DNA from 2 places in the Nocardioides yefusunii genome. Region 1 is predicted to be linked to the other one. Evidence: predicted binding sites of a transcription regulator. Region 1 holds the regulator's gene; the other holds the start of a gene.
What was found. The regulator LexA, encoded in region 1, represses DNA repair genes until DNA is damaged. The targets are predictions, from matches to a motif close to TCGAACANNTGTTCGA.
Positions count from the first base shown of each region.

Region 2: the regulator LexA is predicted to act here: its motif matches at 2,261-2,276, upstream of EOV43_RS09940 (DUF6504 family protein).

Region 1 is NZ_CP034929.1:2,757,663-2,762,077, reverse strand. It holds gene secD (protein translocase subunit SecD) at 1-50, shown strand, start outside; gene EOV43_RS12615 (ATP-dependent DNA helicase) at 192-2,144, shown strand; gene lexA (transcriptional repressor LexA) at 2,215-2,931, opposite strand; gene EOV43_RS12605 (GNAT family N-acetyltransferase) at 3,037-3,828, opposite strand; gene EOV43_RS12600 (LysM peptidoglycan-binding domain-containing protein) at 4,161-4,415, shown strand, end outside.
Region 2 is NZ_CP034929.1:2,196,817-2,201,231, forward strand. It holds gene EOV43_RS09930 (DNA polymerase III subunit alpha) at 1-1,277, opposite strand, end outside; gene EOV43_RS09935 (SAV_6107 family HEPN domain-containing protein) at 1,270-1,719, opposite strand; gene EOV43_RS09940 (DUF6504 family protein) at 1,792-2,205, opposite strand; gene EOV43_RS09945 (hypothetical protein) at 2,437-2,901, opposite strand; gene EOV43_RS09950 (ArsC/Spx/MgsR family protein) at 3,060-3,419, shown strand; gene EOV43_RS09955 (phytoene desaturase family protein) at 3,464-4,415, shown strand, end outside.

The DNA of each region.
Region 1 (4,415 bases):
AGATCGACGAGATCGCGATCCAGCGCGACGAGTCCGGCGCGGTCGTCTGAGACGCCCACCTGAGCTCTCGCGGCTCTCCGCACCACGTCCTGCGCGGGCGGTCCCTCTCCGGGGCCGCCCGTGCGGCGTTCCCGGGTTCTTCCGATGTCGGTGCCCCTGACTAGAGTGCCGGGGTGCCTGAGACGTCGTCCGTGAGTGAGCTCCTCTCCGAAGCCGTCGAGGCGCTCGGAGGTTCGACCCGCGACGGCCAGGTCCAGATGGCCGAGGCCGTGGGCCGGGCGATGGCCGACCAGGAGCACCTGGTGGTGCAGGCCGGCACCGGTACCGGAAAGTCGCTGGCCTACTTGGTCCCGAGCCTGCTGCACGAGGAGCGTGTGGTCGTGGCGACCGCGACGCTCGCGCTGCAGCACCAACTGGTCGAACGCGACATTCCGCGTCTGGTGGAGGCGGTCAAAGACAAGGGTCTCGACACCTCCTACGCCGTGCTCAAGGGCCGTTCCAACTACGCGTGCCTGCACCGCGTCCGCGAGGGTGTCCCCGACGACCAGGGGATGCTGATCGACGTCCCGCAGGGCTCGATGGGCGCGGAGGTCCTCGAGCTGCGTGCGTGGGTCGAGGAGCAGGCCGAGTCGATGGGCCCCGGCGACCGCGACCACGCGCCGCGTCACACCGACCGGGTGTGGCGTCAGGTCAGCGTCAACCACCGCGAGTGCCTGGGGGCCACCAAGTGCACCTTCGCCGAGGAGTGCTTCGCCGAGCGGGCCAAGAAGAAGGCCGCGGAGTCGCACCTCGTCATCACCAACCACTCCCTCCTCGCGATCGACGCGATCGAGGGCGTCCCGATGATCCCCGACTACGACACCGTCGTCATCGACGAGGCCCACGAGCTGGTCGCGCGGGTGACGCAGGCTGCCACCGACGAACTCACCGTGGGTGACGTCGAGCGAGCGGCGCGTCGTGCTCAGAAGCACGTCCCGGACCGGGGCAAGAACTCCGGAGCTGCCGACGACCTCGCCGACGCCGCCTCCGGACTGGCCGACGCGCTGGCCGCGACCATGCCGGGCCGGGTCGAGGAGATGGGGGAGCAACTCCATGACGCCCTGGAGATGGTGCGTGACGCTGCCCGCGCCCTGATCTCCGCCTTCGGCAAGGACGAGGGCGACGCCGACGCCGGCAAGGTCCAGGCCAAGGGCATGGCGCAGGACGTGTTCGCGACCGCCGAACGTCTGGCCAACAGCTCCGACGCCGACGTCATCTGGGTCTCCGAGGCCCGCGAACGCATCCCGGCGAGGATCGCAGTGGCTCCGCTGCAGGTGTGGGCCCAGATGCGTGAGGGGCTGCTGACGGAGAAGTCGGTGGTCTTCGCCTCCGCCACGCTCAAGCTCGGCGGCGACTTCAACTCCGTGGCGGGCTCGCTGGGCCTGCGTCCCACCGAATGCGTGGACGCCCCCGGCGAGCTGGGGGAGGGGGCGCTCCCGTGGCGCGGCCTCGACGTCGGTTCGCCGTTCGACTACGGCAAGCAGGGCATCCTCTACGTCGCCAAGCACCTCCCGCAGCCCGGCCGTGACGGTCTGGCGGAGAAGCACCTCGACGAGATCTGTGAACTGATCGACGCCGCTGAGGGACGCACCCTCGGGCTCTTCTCCTCCCGTCGGGCCGCGGACCAGGCCGCCGAGGCGGTTCGCAAGCGTCTGCCGCACCTGACGACGTTGGCCCAGGGCGAGGCCCAGTTGCCCGAACTGACCAAGCAGTTCGTCGAGGACCCGCACACCAACCTGTTCGGCACGCTGTCGCTGTGGCAGGGCATCGACGTCCCGGGCGACTCGCTCTCGTTGGTCATCATCGACCGGATCCCGTTCCCGCGTCCCGACGACCCGCTGATGTCGGCGCGTCAACGGGCGGCCGACAAGGCCGGCGGCAACGGTTTCATGCAGGTGGCCGCGACGCATGCGGCGCTGCTGCTCGCCCAGGGCGTGGGCCGTCTGATCCGCACCACCAGCGACCGTGGTGTGGTGGCGATCCTCGACCCGCGGATCGCCACGGCTCGCTACGGCAGTTTCCTGAAGGCGTCGTTGCCGCCGATGTGGCCCACCAACGACCCGCGCATCGTGCGTCAGGCGTTGGGGCGTCTTGCCCAGGGCTGATCCGTGCCGTGTTTCTGAATGCAGAAGGGCCCCGCCGTGAGGCGGGGCCCTTCTCATGTTCGTGGGTGGGTCAGATGCTGCGCAGTACTGCGGTGACCTTGCCGAGGATCGTGGCGTGGGTACCGTCGATCGGCTCGTAGGCATCGTTGTGCGGCATCAGCCAGACGTGTCCGTCTCGACGCTGGAACGTCTTGACGGTGGCCTCGCCGTCGATCATCGCGGCCACGATGTCGCCGTTGTCGGCGTCGGGCTGACGACGAACCACGACGTAGTCGCCGTGGCAGATGGCGGCGTCGATCATCGAGTCTCCGGAGACCTCGAGCATGTAGAGCTCGCCCTCGCCGACCAGCTGCCTCGGCAGTGGGAAGACGTCCTCGACGCGCTGCTCGGCCAGTATCGGTCCGCCTGCCGCGATGCGACCCACGACCGGGACGTTCACCGCTGCGGGCTGTGCGTTGCCGAGGTCGGTGGGGTCGAAGGTCTCGTCGTCAGTGCGCGCGGCCGTCAGCGTCTCGGGCAGAACCACCTGCAGTGCGCGCGGCCGGTTGGGGTCGCGACGCAGGTAGCCCTTCTCCTCGAGGGTGCGGAGCTGGTGCGAGACGCTGCTCGAGCTGGTCAGGCCCACGGCCTTGCCTATCTCGCGCATGCTCGGCGGGTAGCCGGCCTCTTCGATGGCGGCCTGGATGGTGGTGAGCACCAGGTGCTGGCGCGGCGTGAGGTCGCTGGGGACCGACCCTCCGCTCCGCAGCGCGACAACATTGTTGTCGCTGGACTGCGACTTGGGCATCGGATCCTCCTGAGCCTGGCGTGGACGTTGGTCCAACGCTAGTGGCTCAGGGCACTCGTTTTCAAACAGGTGTTCGAATTGGACACCGCGGCGCGCGCCCGCGGATCAGCGGTGCGGCTTCCAGACCCACGTGACCACGTCGAACTGGGTGCGGAACCCCAACTCCAGGTAGGTCGCGTAGGTGGCGTGGTTCGCGACGATCGTTGCGGTGTTCGAGCCGGTGCTCGCGGCGCGGTTCATCATCGTCGCGGCCAGGGCACGTTCGAGGCCGCGGCCTCGGGCAGGCGGGAGCACGGTGATGTTGGCGAGCATGACGCTGTCGCCGCGGGCGTGCATCGTGCCGGCGCCGAGCGTCATCCCGTTGAGGAGGCTGCGCGCCAGGAAGTAGTGGTTCGTCTCGGGGTCGAGCGTCTCGAGGATGTCGAGGTGCTCGTCGGCGAGGTCCTCGGCGTGTCCGAAGTTGTTGAAGATCGCGGTGGTGACGGGTGCGACCTGGTCGGGCCAGACGATGTCGATGAAGACGTCGTGCGGGGTGCAGGGGTCGACCGGGTTGCGCAGGCTGGCGTGCATGGCGGGGTACTCGTGGGCGCGGAGTCCGGCCTGGGCGAGGGTCGACTCCAGAGTGGGGGTGGTGGTCGAGGGGGTGGTGATCCACTGGAAGGGGTGCCCGCGCTCGACGAAGGGGGCGATGAGTTCGGTGACGCGCTCGGCTGCCTGTGCATCGGGGATGTGCGCGTCTGCGATGACGTTGACCGCGACGAGGGGCAGAGGTGCCCAGAAGGCCGTGGCGTCAGGGGCGTCGAGCCGCTGCAGGACGGCAGAGCGCGACAACCTCCGCTGGAGGGTCGAGAAGTCTCCCTCGACGGTGTCCTGTGGGGTCGTCAGCACGTGGCGCATGTGGCACACGTTAGGCAGGGGGCGGGGCACCTGCATCCCGGAAAGTGGTGACGTTCCTGCTGGTGGAACAGGTGGGGGTGCGTGGGCGACGCCATGGCGTCCGGGACGACTCCAATCGAACATTTGCTCGAACAAATGCTTGATCCGTTCGAACAGGTGTTCTATCGTCGGCATCGCGCTCGATTCGAACACCTGATCGAACGCTTCGGCGTGGTGGGCTCCGAGTTGGGGATCCAAAGATGTCGGAGCGGGCAACTAGACAACGGAGTGAGCGTCCGGCGCACGGCCGGATCGACCAGTGAAGAACTGGCCGCCACTTCCAGGAGGTCCCCATGAGCAGTGTCGTCATCGAGTTCCCCGGCGCTCCGGCCGCCTCGTCGCGTGTGCGTGCTCAGGGTGGCGTGGTTGATCCGGCTCGGCCTGCGCCCCGCGGTGGCGTCCGTCTGACGCGACGGGGGCGCGTGGTCGTGGTGGTCGCAGGGCTCCTGATCGCGTTCTTGGCCGGCGTGGTGCTGGGGAGCGTGTCCGAGGCTGCCGACAAGGCGGGTGAGGATGTGGCCTCGCGCATCGTCGTGGTCGACGAGGGT
Region 2 (4,415 bases), 560 kb from region 1:
GAGATCCCGAGCAGGTAGTTGACCAGGCTCCCTGCGCCCGAGCCACGGGCCGCTGCCCTGATCCCGAGCCCCCGCACGAGGTCGGTGACCTCGTCGACGGCCAGGAAGTAGGAGGCGTACCCGAGGCGGGCGATGACGTCGAGCTCGTCGTGGAGTCGCTTCCAGATCCGTTGCCGGGGTGACTGGCCGTAGCGCCAGCCGACGGCTGCCTCGCAGCGTGCCCGGAGCTGGGCGTCGGCGGGGCTCTCCCCCGCGACCGGCATCGGAGTGAGCCCGTCACGGCGCACCAGCTCGAACTCGGGGAAGTGGACGCTGCCGATGCCGAGGTCGTCGCGCAGGTCGAGGGCGCAACCTTCCGCCACGGCGCGGGTCCGGTCCAGCAGTGCGGAGGCACCGTCTTCGTCTCCGGCGGCACGGCAGATCTCCTCGGCCACCCGACGCATCTCGGCTCCGGACTTGAGGTTGCCCTCCGCGTTGGTGCGCTCGACGGTGCGACGGTCCAACGGGACCAGACGGCGGGCCGCGTCGAGGACGTCGACGACGAGGGCGTCGTCGCGGTCAGCGAACCGCACCGCGTTGCTCAGCACGGTGGAGGCACCCACGCTGCCGGCGAACCGGGCAGTGCGTCCGGCGTGGACGGTGCTGGTGAGAGACCACCCCCGGCCCCAGTCGAACTGCCTGCCGCCGCTGAGGTGGGAGACCAGTTCAAGATGAAGGCGTTCCCCCGGAACAAAGGACCTCCACTCCGCCCACTCCCGCAGGGCCTGGGACTCACTCCCCCGGGCGACGGCGTCACCGATCCCGGACCACGGACCCAGCAACACCTCGAGGTGCCCGTCACCGAGGTGCTGGGCGAGAACGTCGCGGGTCGCCACCGGGCGACCACGTTCGCTGCCCAGATGCGCCGCGGAGACCATCCGACACAGCGCCGCCCATCCCTGCCTGCCACGAGCCAGGAAGACCGCACGGGTGTGGTGCTCAGTACGGGCGGCGCCTCCCCGCACCGGGGAGCGGCGGGTCGCGGAGGACTCGTCGCGGCGCTGAGGAGGGGTGAGACCGAGGTCGACGGCAAGGTCGACTCCGAGCACCGGGGCGATCCCGACACGTTGGGCCGCGCGGGCGAACTTCACGGCGCCGTAGGTGCCGTCGCGGTCAGTGAGAGCAAGCAGGTCCATGCCGTGCTCGGCTGCGCGCTCGGCGAGACGTTGCGGCGTGGAGGCTCCGTAGCGCAGGGAGTGCCCCGAGGCGACGTGGAGGTGAACGAAGGAATCACGCACGGGCGCCGCCCTGCGCCGCCAGGCCATGGGGAAGCGCAGCGTGCGGGACCACGCCGAGGGCCTCTTCGACGAGGACAAGGAACCGATCCGACTCCGCCACCAGCGCCTCCGCCTCGAGAGTGGTGACGGCCCGCTCGGAGCCCGCCTCGGCCGCAGCACGCTTCGACGCACCAGACGCGTAGAAGGCAGCCCAGGGAGCGAACTCCGGCACGCACCGGGCCAGCAGCACCCAGACGTTGCGCGGACGACGACGCACCGCCCCGGGCACCTCGCGGACCGCGACCAGTGCCGCAGCCGCGTGCAGCGCACTGACGTGGGCGGCCGCATATCGCTCGGCGGCCGAGGACGCCTCGACGGCCTCGGCGAGCAACTCGGCCGCACGACGGAGATGGGTGTGGACCGAGGCAGGGAGCATCGGCATGGGCATCGTGAGTGTCGTCATCGTCTTCCCCTCCGGACGGGACAGATCTGGCTGGTGCGGGTTGGGCTGGGCTCGGTCAAGGCATGGTCGGGGTCAGTCCGAGCAGGAGACGAGCTGCCAGCGGCCTGCTGCGTGGTCGTGGGCGAGGTCGAAGACGCCGGCCCGGACCACCCGGCGTTCACCGGTGCCGATCTCGGGACGACGGGCCTCGACCCGCCAGACCTCGCGTTCGCGCAGCAGGTCGGCGAACGCCTCTGCTGGACCGCGCTGTTCAGCCGGGGCACTCGCAACGCCCGGAGCCGTCCGCCCGTTGACGACTTCGGTCCCCGCCACGGCTCGGGCGCGGTCGCTGCGCCACCACTCCCCGGTCTCGATCCAGTGCGCGAGTACGTCACGCACCTGCCAGAGCTGGCCACGCCACAGGAACTGGGCGGGCTCGGGCTGGGCAGGACGACCCTGACGCCCCTCCTCGGTCCGCACCTCGACCTGGTCGTCGTAACGCCTCATGACGCCTCCTGAGCACTTGAGCGACGATCCCGCGGGGCACCCCCGGGAGATCGATTCGAACATTTGTTCGAACTGCTTTCAAGGTAGGAGTGCCCTCCGACATCTTTGGTTCGCACCGCCACCGGCGACCCCCAGTCCCCCCGGCGAGCCCAGGGAAATGCAACGACGCCCGGCCTCCCACCAAGGAGACCGGGCGTCGCGAAGACGTCGACCGTGAGGTCGGAGCGAGGCTCAGACCTCGCGCAACCAGCCGAGGGTGCGCGGGTGCAGCAGCAGGACCAGCAGGCCCAGGCAGAGCGCGATCATCACGCCGGAGAGCACCTCGAAGAGCACCGGGATGCCACTGGCGATGCAGAGCACCGCAAGGAACGCGCCGAAGAGTGCCACGGCCGCGAGACCGATCTGGCCCCACCGGAAACCACCGGCGAAGAAGACCGCGAAGACCGCCACCAGCATCAGCAGCACCACGTAGGAGGTGACCACCACCGGAACGAACCCGGGGACCTCCAGATTGGCCTCGACCGCCTCGATGCCGCCCTCGCGCAGGATCGCGCGGGCACTGCGGTTGCCCTCCGCCCAAGCGAGCACGAGGTCGTCACGCATGATCCACACGAGCAGCGTGACCACACCGGCCGCTGCACTCAGGACCCAGGTGGCGGCCAGTGCACCGCGCACCGTGGACGGACGTTCGATCATCGAGCAACTCCTCCGACAACGGGCCACGACGCGGTGTCGGGCCCGCCGCCTACGGTACCGGCGCTGTGGTGCCGAGTCCGGAATCGGCACCCGGCAACCCGGTGCCGAGTCCGGTTCGTCCCCCCGGGCGCCGCCGGAGCACCTCCTACACTCCCCTCATGGAGATCTGGCTCAACCCTGCCTGCAGCAAGTGCCGTACCGCTCGTTCCGCGCTCGACGAGGCCGGCGTGGAGTACACCGTGCGGCGCTACCTCGAGGAGCCGCCCACCGCCGAGGAACTCGGCGCCGTCGTCGACCGCCTCGGAGTCGAACCGTGGCACGTGGCCCGCCCGAAGGAGACGAAGGAGGCCGGAATCACCCTGCCCAAGGACGCCGATCACCGCCAGGAATGGCTGGAAGCCCTCGTGGTGAACCCCCGTGCGATCCAGCGTCCGCTCATCACTGCCGACGACGGCACCACCGTGGTCGGACGCGACGAGGAGTCCCTGACCCGGGTGATCGAGGCCCAGCAGAGCTGATCCCGAGTCGGCCCCGACCCCCTCGGCTCGTTAACCTCAGTGGCATGCGAGTCGTGGTGGTCGGTGGCGGTTTCGGCGGCATGGCCGCGGCCGCCCGTCTGGCGAAGATGGGGCACCAGGTCACCCTGGTGGAACGTTCGACGTCCCTGGGCGGAGCGCTCGGGCGGATCGAGGTCGAGGGCCACATCTTCGACACCGGCCCCACCCACACCCTGCTGCCCGCCGTCGTGCGTGACCTGTTCCGCAAGTCGGGCCGTCCCCTCGAACGCGAGACCGAACTGGTCCCCCTCGACGTCGTGCGTGAACACCGGTTCGCCGACGGCACCCGCCTGCGTCTGACCGGCGGCTCCCGGGCTGCCCAGAAGGCTGAGTTCGAGACGCTGGCCCCCGGTCTGGGCGATGCTTGGGTGAAGCTCGTCGACCCCTACGGCACTGTCTGGGAACGACTGCGTCGGGACTGGATCGAGCGCCCCTGGAACCCCGACCTGGCACACCCCGAAACCACGCGTCTGCTCGCCGAGCGCGCCACGCTTGCCGCCCACCTGGAGCGAGCTCTCCCCGACGCCCGCGCCCGTCTGGTCGCGGCGCACCCGCACACCGTCGACGGACACGACCTGACGCGGGTGCCGGTGTGGGCCGGCATGCACTCCTACCTGGAGCAGAACTTCGGCGTCTGGACGGTCCCCGGCGGCTTGGGTGCGCTCGGTGACCTGATGGGGTCGCGGATGAAGACCCGCAAGGTCGAGGTCCTCACCGACACCGCCGTGCTCGACGTCGTCGTGCGTGAGGGGCGTGCCGTCGCGGTCCGTACCGCCGACGGTGAGATCGACGCCGACGCCGTGGTGGTGGGTATCGATCCCCGCCACCTCCCCTCGCTGCGCCGGTTCGTGCGTGGCACCGCCACCACGTCCCTGCCCGACCAACTGCATCTGGGGCTGCGTCCCGGCTCGGTCCTGGCCGACCAGTTCGGTGACGAGCTGGTCGGTGACCTCGTGC